DNA from 3 places in the [Clostridium] hylemonae DSM 15053 genome. Region 1 is predicted to be linked to each of the others. Evidence: riboswitches for the same ligand, from Rfam matches in the RefSeq annotation. Region 1 holds a riboswitch; each other region holds the start of a gene.

Region 1 (4,166 bases):
CACATTGTTTCCGGATGCACTCCAGATAGGGGGACTTACGACCGCACTTTTTTCAAGCGCGGGCACATCTACGCTGCTGGGGGCACAGCTGTTCTGTATGGGAACTGCCCTGCAGGTGAAAGACATGCCGAAGGTACTGAAAAGGGGAGGGGTGCTCCTGCTGGCCAAGTTTGCCGTAGGAGCGCTGCTTGGAATCATAATCGGAAAGATATGGGGAATGGAAGGCGTCTTTGGACTTACGACGCTGGCTGTTATCAGTGCGGTCACGAACAGTAACGGCAGTGTTTACCTGACTTTGATGGGAAATTACGGTGACCAGGCTGACTGCGGATGCTTTCCGCTGCTTGCGCTGAATGACGGGCCGTTCTTTACACTTGTGGCGCTTGGAGCCTCCGGTCTTGCAAATATCCCATTCATGTCACTGCTGGCAGCTATTATACCGATCGTTCTTGGTATGCTGATCGGTAACATAGACAAAGGGATGCGGGAACTGTTTGCTCCGATGGGAACCGCGATCATTCCTCTGATAGGCTTTGCGCTCGGTGCCGGGATCGATCTGACGAGTATAATCAAAGGGGGATTTCCTGGAATTCTGCTTGGTCTTATCACCGTATTTGTCGGCGGCGGGTTTATTCTCGTCTTTGACAAGTTCATCAGCAGGCGGCCCGGGTATGCCGCATGGGCAGTGGCCACAACTGCTGGCAATGCAGTGGCGGTTCCAGCGGCGGTAGCGCTCATCGACACATCGTGGGAGCCGTACGTTGCGACAGCTACGGTCCAGGTCGCGGCATCGGTAGTGGTGACCTGCATTGTAACGCCATTTATAACGAGCTGGTGGGCTAAGAGGTTTGGCTGTCCGAAGATGCCGCTCCCGGGTCAGAAATTTGACTAAACGCTCTGTATTTACATAGTTAATTGCATATTGTGGATTCACAAAAAATAAACAGCCGTGACAGTTTTAAGTCACGGCTGTTTGAATACACGTCTGTATTGATATATTTTTTTGCCGGCAGTGAGGAGGAAAGTATGATCTTTGAATACTGATGTGAGATTATTTTTTCTGCATGATCAAGCAATTCCGTACCATATCCGTTACCCTGGCGGGAGGGCAGAACAAATAATCTGCATATTTCATTCTCCCTTATCGTAACTGTACCTACGGCATTGCGCTTTAGGTCAAAGCAAAGAAAAACTTGGTTCTCTTTAATATCCTTGATAATATTAGCCTCATTGTGATGTGCAAGAAAATATTCCACTGCGCCTTTAGGAGAGTAATGCGGATATATTTCTTGTTTTATATTCATCCTTGTATCCATCCTGCCTGTTACACGTTCGTCTGCGTTTTGACATATTTCAATGCTTTAGTGACCGGCGGAAGCGATACGATCACAAGTGTGATCACAGCCTCCGCGCCGAGGTAGGACCCCTGATAGAGTGCGGAATAGGCCCACGGATTCATTCCTTCCGGTGCATAGGATGCAAAAAAGATGACCCCGGACAGAAGAGAACAGATGAACCGCCCGATGACACCCACTATGTAGCCGGCCTGCAGACCATATTTCCGTTCGGAAAAGAAACCGGACAATCCGAGCGCCCCGAAAGCAAGCGGATAATCGAGCACTACCTGCTGGATCGAGAGCATGTACGGATCTACAACAAACTGAAGTATGCCATAGGCAACCCCGGTCAGAATACCATACTTCGGCCCATACCAGTATCCGATAAGACAGATGAACAACATGGATAATAATGTGACAGAACCGCCCATGGGCATCTCCCATACTTTAATGTAAGAAGTCACCATTGCGAGTGCGATTCCAACTGCAGAAAAAACGAGTTTCTTTGTGACAGCACCTGAAGAAGTGCTTGTTTTGACACTTGATTTTGACATATTAAATTCTCCTTCCTTACGCCGGCATTATCCGGATCAAGTTATAAGGGTCTGTGCGAAGACATGCACATCTCAGCCGTTTCGGCGCCCCGTTCAAATACTATAATAGTCAGAAAATAAGAATGTGTCAAGTACGGGGGTTGTACGAAAGGGGTCAGACCCCTATGGCCATAGGGGTCTGACCCCTTTGAATTGTTTCAAAGAATTTATACTTTTTTAATTGCATGTTGGGTTAATGAGAAGTAGAATAGAGGGAGTGATTGAAAGAAAGTGAGGTTTATTATGGAACAACAGCAAAATGTAACACCGCCTGTACCCCCGGAGAGCGGCGGAAAGCGGTTCATGCATCTGTGGGGCCCGCTGCTCATCAAGTGGGGAATTGCTTTTGCCACGATGATGGCCGGTGCTATGGTGTGTTCTTTCTTATATATGTCTGCGCATTATGACACAGCTATGAAAGCGATGGAGAATCAGGACCAGATGATGAATCTGTATAATGCCATACTGGAGGAATTGATGAAGTGGCAGACCGTGATCGAAGGGGCGGCTGCATTCATCACGATACCGGTCATGATCGTGCTCTTTCACAGAGACAGGGTGAGGGAACGGGTATCCGGAATCCTGCCGAACAAAAAGGCGCCGGTATGGAAATATGGCGCTGTGCTCGTAATGTCAGTTGCCATGTGCTGGGGACTGAACAACCTGATCGCTATCAGTGGAGTGTCCGCTCTGAGCAGCTCTTATGAGGAGACGATGGAGGTGCTCTACACGCCGCCGCTTCTCATACAGATCATCTGCCTTGGCGTTCTCATTCCAGTCTGTGAGGAACTCGTATTCCGCGGGCTTATGTTTAAGCGCCTGAGAGCGAGAGGGGGCTATATGCAGGCCGCCATATACTCATCCGTTGTATTTTCCATCCTGCACGTGAATTTAGTGCAGATGATCTACAGCTTTGTGCTTGGAATGATGCTGGCTTATATTTATGAGAAGTATGGTTCGATAAAAGCGCCCGCAGCGGCTCATGTCGTCATGAACATTTTCTCGGTGCTGGCCACGAAGTACGAGCTTCTGGAGTGGCTGTCGGCAGATATTATGAGGATAGGGATCGTCACAGTTGTATGTGCGGCAGTGGCGGCGACGATGTTTGTATTTATCCAGAGAATAGAAGAGAGACCCGATTATCCGAATAAACCGGGGGAAAATGAGAATCTGGCAGCTGTGTAAGCTGTCAGATTCTTAAGTTTATCATGTTTTTTTCCAGGGCACGATCATCTAAAAAATGTTGGAATATAAGCTGCATAGCTGTATACGAACTCATACGTGCGTTTCAACGAGATGGAGAAAATTCCAGGCATTTATTTTTCTGTGCTATTTTAAGGAGTTGCTTTTATAAACGGAAGTTGAAATCGGCGTAGGCACTGGAGCCATGTTCGTGTACATCCAGGCCTTCTGTTTCTTCCTCGCGGCTGACGCGCAGCCCGATGGTTTTGTTGATGATGGTAAAGATGACAAATGCCATTACAAGGACGTATGCGGCTACGCTGGCTACACCTGTTATCTGTGTCCCCAGACTGCAGCCTTCTCCGAAGACCCCTGTGAGAATGGTTCCGAGCGCACCGCAGATACCGTGGACACTGACAGCACCTACCGGGTCATCAATTTTTATTTTCTGGTCGAAGATTTCTATAGAGAACACTACGACCAGACCGGCAACAAGGCCTATAATAATCGCTTCCCAACTGCTGACTACATCACAGCCGGCAGTGATCGCCACCAGCCCGGCCAAAGCGCCGTTGAAGGTCATGGACACGTCTGGCTTTCCATAACGGAGCCATGTTACGCACATGGCCATCAATGTTGCGGCAGCGGCGGCGAGATTTGTTGTCATGGCAATATCACCAAGGCTTGTGGATGCGGCTGTTGTAGAGCCGCAGTTGAACCCGAACCAGCAGAACCATAAAATGAATACGCCCAGGGCAGCGATAGGCAGGTTATGTCCGGGAATAGCCCTGGCCTTACCGTCTTTAGTGTATTTGCCAATACGGGGCCCTAGAATCTTAGCGCCGACCAGAGCGCAGAGCCCGCCTACCATATGTACTGCAGTAGAGCCCGCAAAATCATGAAAGCCCATCTGGGACAGGAATCCTCCGCCCCAGATCCAGTGACCGGAAACAGGATATATAATAATACTGATCGCTGCACTGTATGCAAGATAAGCTGCGAACTTTGTCCTCTCTGCCATGGAGCCGGATACGATCGTTGCAGCAGTTGCGCA
Region 2 (4,166 bases), 1.1 Mb from region 1:
TCACATAATCTGCGCCACATTTATGAAGGTAAGCATATTCATCCGAATTCATCGGATAGACTTCCAGACCGACGACTTTAAAATATTTCCGCGCTGTCATGCAGGCTCCTGCGATGTATTCCACATCCGAGTGTTTTCTGCTCTCCCCGGTGAGTATGAGCGCCTCCCGCAGTCCGCTGCGGGCGACCGCTTCCATCTCTCTTTCTATCTCTTCGGCGCTCAGTATGGCGCGCCTGATCTTGTTATGACAGTTGAAGCCGCAGTAGATACAGAAGTTCTCACAGTAGTTGGCAATATACACCGGCGTAAACATATTGACGCTGTTGCCGAAATGCTTCCTTGTCTCTGTCCTCGCGCACTGTGCCACCTCCTCCAGAAGCGGAAGCGCCGCCGGGGACAGAAGCGCCGCAAAGTCTTCAGGAGAACGGTTCTCATGTCCCAGCGCGCGGCGTACATCGTCCGCCGTATACTTTGTATAGTCATAGGAGTTCATGGCAGCCGTCACCTGCGCCTCCACATCAGACTTAAGAACCTCCATCCCCGGCAGATACGACATATGATCGATCCGGTTCTTTTTCTGCCATTCTCTGATATCGTCATTCAAGATACTCTCATTTACACATGTTTGTTCATCCACAATAATATGCCTCCTTCTAATCCTGCAGAAAGCCCGTAAGCGGAGAAGATGCGCTGGCTCCTCTGTCCATGACCCTGCCCATGCCGGACAGATATGCAGCTCTTCCCGCCTCGACCGCTTTGCAAAATGCCCCTGCCATGGAAGGAATATCGCCCGCCGTTGCGATCGCCGTGTTGGCCATCACGGCGGCAGCCCCCATCTCCATCGCCTCACACGCCTGAGACGGCTTTCCGATCCCCGCGTCTACGATGACCGGAAGATCTATCTCATCGATGAGGATCTGAATAAAGTCTCTTGTACAGATCCCTTTGTTGGAACCGATAGGAGAACCGAGCGGCATGATACAGGCCGCCCCCGCCCGGGCCATATCCCTGGCGGCATTCAGATCCGGGTACATATAAGGCATGACGACAAATCCTTCTCTGGCCAATATCTCCGTCGCCTTCACTGTCTCATAATTGTCCGGCAGCAGATATTTGGAATCGCGGATCACCTCCACCTTCACAAAGTCACCGCAGCCCAGTTCTCTGGAGAGCCGGGCTATACGCACGGCTTCTTCCGCATTTCTCGCACCTGAAGTATTTGGCAGCAGCGTGACATGTTCCGGTATGTAGTCGAGTATATTGGCCATCCCTCCCTCGTCAGCCCGGCGCAGCGCCAGCGTGATGATCTGCGCGCCGGCATGCTCCACCGCTGCTTTGATAAGGTCCAGGGAATATTTGCCTGAACCGAGAATAAAGCGTGACGTGAATGTATGTCCTCCAAGTGTAAATGTATCCTCTGTCGTATGTTCCATCATAACTTCCTCCTATTCTATCTGTCCTTCAATAATATACTGCGTGATCAAATTTGCCTGATGCGCAGCGCACAGCGCGGCCCGCGGAGCCATCAGCCCCCTGCCGTATGACGGCTCACTCACCCCGTCGCCGCACACATAAAAACGCTCCGTCACCTTCCGCGTCCGTATGGTGTCATTGCCTCCCCAGCCTGCCATTCCCGATGCACATACAAGAAACTTGTCCGGATAATGTTCCAGGATCCCGTTGACAAGCACCGCCTTCGCCTCCGGGTCGTCAAAAGCCTCACACACGATGTCATCCTGTGCAAACAGAGACAATAGATTTTCTTCCGTCACTTTGACGCATTCCGGGCAAAGTTCCAGGTATGGGTTGATCTCCATAAGCTCTTCCGTCAGGGCGCTTGTCTTGTACATGCCGATATGCCGGATAAAATACTGCTGCCGGTTCAGGTTGGTAATATCCACCTTGTCAAAATCAATAAGATGCAGATGCCCCACCCCGATTCTGGCCAGGGCAAACGCAACATTGGACCCGAGCCCTCCGAGACCGGCGACCGCGACACGGGCGCCGGCAAGCTTTTTCCGGACCTCCGGGGAGTGGCGTTCTGCCAGCGCCCGCTGGATCTCTTCCTCCGTGATCATACACTAACCTCCTCCTACAAAGCTCACAACTTCGATCGTATCACCGTCTTCAAGTACCGTCTGTGCATATTGTTTCCGGGGAACGACCTCCCCGTTGCGCTCGACCGCTACTTTTTGTTCCGGATACTCCATCTGTCTGAGCAGAAGCTCCACAGAAGTACCCGGAACATATTCCTGCTCTCTGCCGTTGACCTTCATCATATGACCGCCTCCTTTCTGTCCCCCTCAGATAATTGCCGTATAAATAAAGTAGACAAGTCCATTTCACCTGCCCATGTCCCTCACTCATGAGAGACTTGTACACTTTGCGCGCCAATGTGCGGCTGCGAAGCAGCTTTCCTCTGCACATTGCGTGCATTCCCCGGAGGTTTTTTTGTTATATAGGAAAGTTCTACGAACCTGCCTATATAATAAAAAAGAGTTCATGAAAGAAATACACCCGCGGTGGTGCACCCCTTCATGAACTCTCGTCCACTCTCGATGGTTTGAAATGGAAAACGGGAAATGCCTGAGCATTTCCCGTAAACAAACTAGCTGTACGTTCCTACGTTGGCATTATCCAAATCAGGTATATGGGTCGAAGTTTACAACTTCCTCTCAGCCTATCTAATAAGCTCCCCTATTCAATTTACATCTATAAATATAAGGCATCCGGCGCATTGTGTCAATACCGGATGATAATGTACGCACTAACAGACAGGAGCCGCTCCTATCCGCTCTCCCATCTTTACGATCGTCTCAAAGCCTTTTGCCGTGTTGTCGATGAGACGTTTATCCAAGTCGGCGGCCCCTTTCTGGAACAATAGAATGACCGTGGAACCTCCGAACTCAAACCGCCCCTTTTCCTGTCCGCGCTTCACCTTGCAGGCGCCGTGATAATTCGTGATGCGCCCCACCATCAGGGCTCCCACCTCCATCATGAGCACGGTCTTAAAATGCCGGCTCTTGAGCAGGGAATATTCTCTCGTATTTTCTTTATAGATCGGGATCACGTCATTCGCCGCAGGATTGACCGTGTGGAAGATCCCCGGTATGGTCCGGTTCTCTGATTTTTCTCCGTCGTCTATATAGCAGTATCTGTGGTAATCGTCTACTGTCAGCCGGAATACACAGGCATACCCGCCTTCATAACGCTTTGCCAGATGTGCGGAGCGCAGAAGAGATTCTACCGTATACTTCGTATTCTTAATGCAGAATTCACCTGCCCCGTCTCTGTTATGTAAGACAGGATACACGCTCAGTTTCCCGTCGCACGGGCTGACAAGTGTATCAGGACCGCCTTCCATGGGACGGAATTCCGATTTTATCTGCCTTGTAAAAAAATCATTGTAAGATGTGAACTTCTGCTTTCTGAAGCAGGACAAATCTATATCGTTGTGTTTCACAAACGGTTTTATGAGACATCTCGACCAGTTTCTCTCCAGAAGCCATCCTCCGGCCCTTGAAATTCCGGGACGTACAAGCAGTCTTAGGGCAGCTCTCCCGGCGCGGTGCGTATACATCCACCTGAGCAGTCTGTCCTGGCCAGAGTCGTCCGACGTAACTTTGCCTTCTCTGTCAATATATTTCATGTCATACTCACTTTCATCTTCTGCAGAACCACGGCCAGCCTGTGTGGAAGCTGATACGGTAATTCGTGAAAATGATCATTATGAGCACAGCGGCGCCCACCACTGCCACGAGAACCGCCAGCGTGCCGTTCTTCGGCTTTCTCAGCTTAAAGTTGCCTATAAACAATATACCTACGATCAAAAGCGCAAGGTGCAGGCAGATGCGGAACACCCAGTCCGGCACAAAAAACTGAACCATAAACACAAGAGGAAGCACGATCGCCATGGATGTTATCGGCAGTCCTCTGTAATACTTCTCTCCGCTTTCCGTCACGAGGGCGTTTTTCGCCTCCATCACATTAAAATAGGCGAGACGGATCACTGAGTTTATACAGTACAGTATAATAATGGCAATGCCGATGGGGCCTCGCACACCGAGCAGGTAACATATCAGCGCCGGGAACGCGCCGAAACAGACGACGTCGCAGAGAGAATCGATCTGTATGCCAAATGCCTTCTCATCGTCCGTTCTGTCCTT
Region 3 (4,166 bases), 1.1 Mb from region 1:
GAACTGTCAGTTAAGGTTGGCATCTCCAACGTCAACCTGTCAAATCTGAAGACCGGTAAGGTAAAGGCGATCAGATTCTCGACGCTGGAAGCCATCTGTGATGTGCTGGACTGCCAGCCCGGAGATATACTGGAATTTGAGAGAGAAGAAAAATAATAAATCCTTAAGATTTATGTCCCGCAATCTTAATAATAGTCTGGTAGAATATACCTGTTGAACTTCTGCTGTTCAATGGGTATATGTCACGTAGAAAGGAAGGGATAATCTGTGGAAATTATCGATCTTACCTACACAATAGACAAAGATATTCCGGTGTGGCCGGGGACACCGAAGCCGAGGCTCGGCAGTCTGTGCAGTTATGGAAAAGACGGTTTCAGAGAGACGGCTCTTGAACTGACGTCGCACATGGGGACGCATATGGACGCGCCGGCGCACTTATTTGCAAAAGGGAAGACGCTGGAGCAGTTTCCCGCGGCCCACTTTATCGGCAAGGCTGTGGTGATCGACTGTACCGGGATCAAAGAGGGAGAGTATATTACATGTAAATACATAGAACCGGTCAGAGAACTGGCGGACGCCGCTGATTTTCTGCTGTTTCGGACAGGCTGGGAGAAGTTCTGGGGACAGGAAGAGTATATGAGACGTTCTCCCGGTCTTGAAGTGGATACGGCGAAATATATCGCCAGGGCCGGTAAAAAAGGTGTAGGTATAGATACGATGAGCATTGACGCGGCTGAGGCAAGGGAACTGCCGGCGCATAAGGTGCTCCTTGGGACAAACCAGATGGTGATCATAGAGAATCTCTGCCGGCTTAAAGAGCTTGGGAGCGGGCTTTCAGATCTCATTGCCCTTCCCTTAAAATATGAATATGCCGACGGGGCGCCCGTGCGCGCCATGGCATATATCTGACAAAAGAACTGGACAAACTATGATCTCCGGCGATACAATAAAAAACGAACGAGTAAGAAAGGCAGGAGATTTTGTGAGAGAACAGTTGACGAAAAGTGATGTGCAGAAGATCAAGGAAGAGATAGAGTACCGGAAGCTGGTCGTGCGCAAAAAAGAGCTGGAGGCAGTGAAGGAAGCGCGGGCCCAGGGCGACCTGAGTGAGAATTTTGAATATAAGGCAGCCAAACAGGACAAGAACAGGAATGAAAGCCGCATAAGGTATCTGGAGAAAATGCTGAAAACGGCCAGGATCGTCTCGGATACGTCCCGGGAGGATGAAGTCGGAATCAACAATACGGTGGAACTGTATTTTGAAGAAGACGATGAGACAGAAAAGTACCGGCTCGTCACAAGTGTGCGCGGGAATTCGCTGGAAGGGCGCATCAGCATAGAGTCACCCCTTGGAAAAGCGATTCTCGGCCATAAAGAGGGGGAGCGCGTCAAAGTGACGGCAAACGGCGGCAGCGGGTATTATGTAGTGATCCGGGCCATTGATAAATCGTCGGATGAGAGCGGGGATACGATACGGAAGTATTGATGCTTTCGGCAGAACATAATTCTTTCATTGCAAAATCCGGAAAACGTAGTATAATAAAAATTGTGAAAACATCATAGCAACAAGGGGAGCTCGCGGAAAGCGGGCTGAGAGTAAGCTGTCAGTGCTTAGACCCGTAACCTGATTTGGATAATGCCAACGTAGGGATATAGCGTAAGTATTTTTAGCGGATATGTCAGACTTTGGCATATCCGTTTTTTCTGTTTTTAAAGGAGGATCAAGGAATGTTAGGAAACTGTATTGACGAGGTGAGAAAGCAGGGAACGCTCGTACACAACATCACAAATTATGTGACGGTCAATGACGTGGCCAATATACTGCTGGCGTGCGGAGGAAGCCCGATCATGTCGGATGAGGCGGAGGAAGTGGAAGAGATCACTTCCATCTGCAGCGGACTGAATATCAATATTGGGACGCTGAACAGACGGACGATAGAAGCCATGTACATTGCGGGCAGAAAGGCAAAAGAACTGGGACATACCGTGTTGCTTGACCCGGTCGGCGCGGGAGCCAGCAGTCTTCGGACAGAGACAGCGGCCAGGCTTATGAAAGAGATAAAGTTTGATGTTATCCGTGGAAATATATCAGAGATCAAGACGCTTTCCCGGGGGAGCGGAAGTACCAAGGGAGTAGATGCCGATGTGGCCGACGCAGTGACAGAGGATAATCTGGATGAGGCAGTGGCGTTTGTCAAAGCATTTGCGTCGGAGACAGGGAGTATCACCGCCGTGACAGGCGCCATCGACCTGGTCAGTGACGGCGCCGACTGTTACGTGATACGAAACGGCCGCCCTGAGATGGGCAGGATAACAGGCACCGGATGCCAGCTGTCCGGCATGATGACCGCTTTTGTGGCCGCCAATAAGGAGCAGAAGCTTAAGGCCGCGGCCGCCGCGGTATGCGCCATGGGGCTTGCGGGAGAGACGGGCTTTAAGTATATGCGGGAGGGCGGCGGAAATGCGTCCTACCGCAGCCTGATCATAGACGCGGTATACAATATGGATGGGAAAATACTGGATGAAGGAGCACGTTATGAAATTCGATAAAAAGAGTCTGCTGCTCTACGCAGTGACTGACAGAAGATGGCTGAAAGGCAGTACGCTTACCGCTCAGGTGGAAGAAGCGATCAGAGGCGGGGCGACGTTTATCCAGCTTCGGGAAAAGAACCTGGATGAAGAACAGTTCCTCCGGGAGGCACGGGAAGTACAGCAGCTTTGCAGAAGCTTTCATGTTCCGTTCGTCGTCAATGACAATGTGGAAATCGCGGCCGCCATAGACGCGGACGGAGTCCATGTGGGACAAAGTGATATGGAAGCCGGCGATGTACGGGCCAGGCTTGGACATGATAAGATCATCGGCGTGTCCGCCCAGACAGTGGAGCAGGCGCTGCTGGCACAGGAAAGGGGAGCGGACTATCTCGGCGTAGGCGCCGTGTTCTCCACCGGCTCCAAGGCCGACGCTGTGGAGGTGAGCCATGATACATTAAAGGAGATCTGCAGAGCCGTAGAGATACCGGTCATTGCCATAGGAGGGATCGGCAGGGAGAATGTGGACATGCTTGCGGGCAGCGGCATCTGCGGCGTTGCCGTTATCAGCGCGGTCTTCGGCGCCCCTGACATAAGACAGGCGGCCCGGGAACTGAGAGGGGCGGCAGAAAAGATGGTGGGAGTATGATCAGGGGAGCCATTTTTGATGTGGACGGGACACTGCTCGATTCCATGCCCATATGGGAGGAAGCCGGAGAACGTTATCTGACATCCAGAGAGATCGTGCCGGAGCGCGGTCTAGGGCAGAGGCTGTATCCTATGACGATGGAGGAAGGGGCCTGTTATCTGAAGCATACGTACGGGCTCCCTGAAAGCACCGGAGACATAATAAGCGGGATCAACCGTCAGATCGAACAATTCTACAGGTACAGCGCCCGTTTAAAGCCCGGGGCGGCAGAATTTCTCGAAGGCCTCAGGAAAAAAGGAGTCAGGCTTACGGCCGCAACGTCAAGCGACAGGCATCTGATCGAGGCAGCGTTTACCCGTCTTGGGATCGGACCGTACTTTGAGAGAATATTTACCTGCACCGAAGTGGGCGAGGGGAAGGATAAACCAAAGATATTCCGTGAGGCGGCGGCCTGTATGGGAACGGCGCCGGAGGAAACGCTTGTGTTTGAAGATGCATTGCATGCTATTGATACTTCCCTTGGATCCGGCTTTAAGACCGTTGGAGTTTATGACACTTCCAGTGAAGACCGACAGGAGGAGATCCGCGCCAAAGTACATATATACATGAGTGAATACAGAGCGTTTGATTTATTCTGGGAATCAGCATCAAGATGTTGATGTCAAGCGGCAGATTGGGGGCACCACCTTCGGCCGCTATATAAAATTAATGCTAATCCTTACATCACATGAGGAAATATTTGCGAAGAAAAGAGGAAGAAAAATGAGAACAGCATTAACGATCGCCGGAAGTGATTCCAGCGGAGGCGCCGGCATCCAGGCAGATATCAAGACAATGACGGCAAATGGCGTGTACGCCATGAGCGCAGTCACTGCACTTACTGCACAAAATACGACCGGCGTGACAGGAATCATGGAGGTAACTCCGCAGTTTCTAAAGGAGCAGCTCGACAATATATTTACAGATATCCGCCCTGACGCGGTGAAGA

Evidence for each region. A riboswitch is a leader RNA that binds a small molecule or an ion and turns the genes downstream of it on or off. The one in region 1 is predicted to bind thiamine pyrophosphate.
Region 2: it holds a riboswitch for thiamine pyrophosphate, as region 1 does, so the genes downstream of both, thiS (sulfur carrier protein ThiS) here and thiT (energy-coupled thiamine transporter ThiT) in region 1, are expected to answer to the same signal.
Region 3: it holds a riboswitch for thiamine pyrophosphate, as region 1 does, so the genes downstream of both, thiM (hydroxyethylthiazole kinase) here and thiT (energy-coupled thiamine transporter ThiT) in region 1, are expected to answer to the same signal.

What each region holds. Positions count from the first base shown of each region.
Region 1 is NZ_CP036524.1:1,364,956-1,369,121, forward strand. It holds gene LAJLEIBI_RS06315 (2-keto-3-deoxygluconate permease) at 1-892, shown strand, start outside; gene LAJLEIBI_RS19500 (GNAT family N-acetyltransferase) at 912-1,316, opposite strand; gene thiT (energy-coupled thiamine transporter ThiT) at 1,325-1,891, opposite strand; TPP riboswitch at 1,888-1,993, opposite strand; gene LAJLEIBI_RS06330 (CPBP family intramembrane glutamic endopeptidase) at 2,174-3,115, shown strand; gene LAJLEIBI_RS06335 (ammonium transporter) at 3,279-4,166, opposite strand, start outside.
Region 2 is NZ_CP036524.1:230,765-234,930, reverse strand. It holds gene thiH (2-iminoacetate synthase ThiH) at 1-637, opposite strand, end outside; gene LAJLEIBI_RS01050 (thiazole synthase) at 654-1,436, opposite strand; gene thiF (sulfur carrier protein ThiS adenylyltransferase ThiF) at 1,446-2,078, opposite strand; gene thiS (sulfur carrier protein ThiS) at 2,082-2,279, opposite strand; TPP riboswitch at 2,602-2,709, opposite strand; gene LAJLEIBI_RS01035 (phosphatidylserine decarboxylase) at 2,768-3,649, opposite strand; gene LAJLEIBI_RS01030 (CDP-alcohol phosphatidyltransferase family protein) at 3,663-4,166, opposite strand, start outside.
Region 3 is NZ_CP036524.1:293,106-297,271, forward strand. It holds gene LAJLEIBI_RS01395 (helix-turn-helix domain-containing protein) at 1-156, shown strand, start outside; gene LAJLEIBI_RS01400 (cyclase family protein) at 268-909, shown strand; gene greA (transcription elongation factor GreA) at 983-1,486, shown strand; TPP riboswitch at 1,559-1,668, shown strand; gene thiM (hydroxyethylthiazole kinase) at 1,729-2,550, shown strand; gene thiE (thiamine phosphate synthase) at 2,537-3,178, shown strand; gene LAJLEIBI_RS01420 (HAD family hydrolase) at 3,175-3,837, shown strand; gene thiD (bifunctional hydroxymethylpyrimidine kinase/phosphomethylpyrimidine kinase) at 3,941-4,166, shown strand, end outside.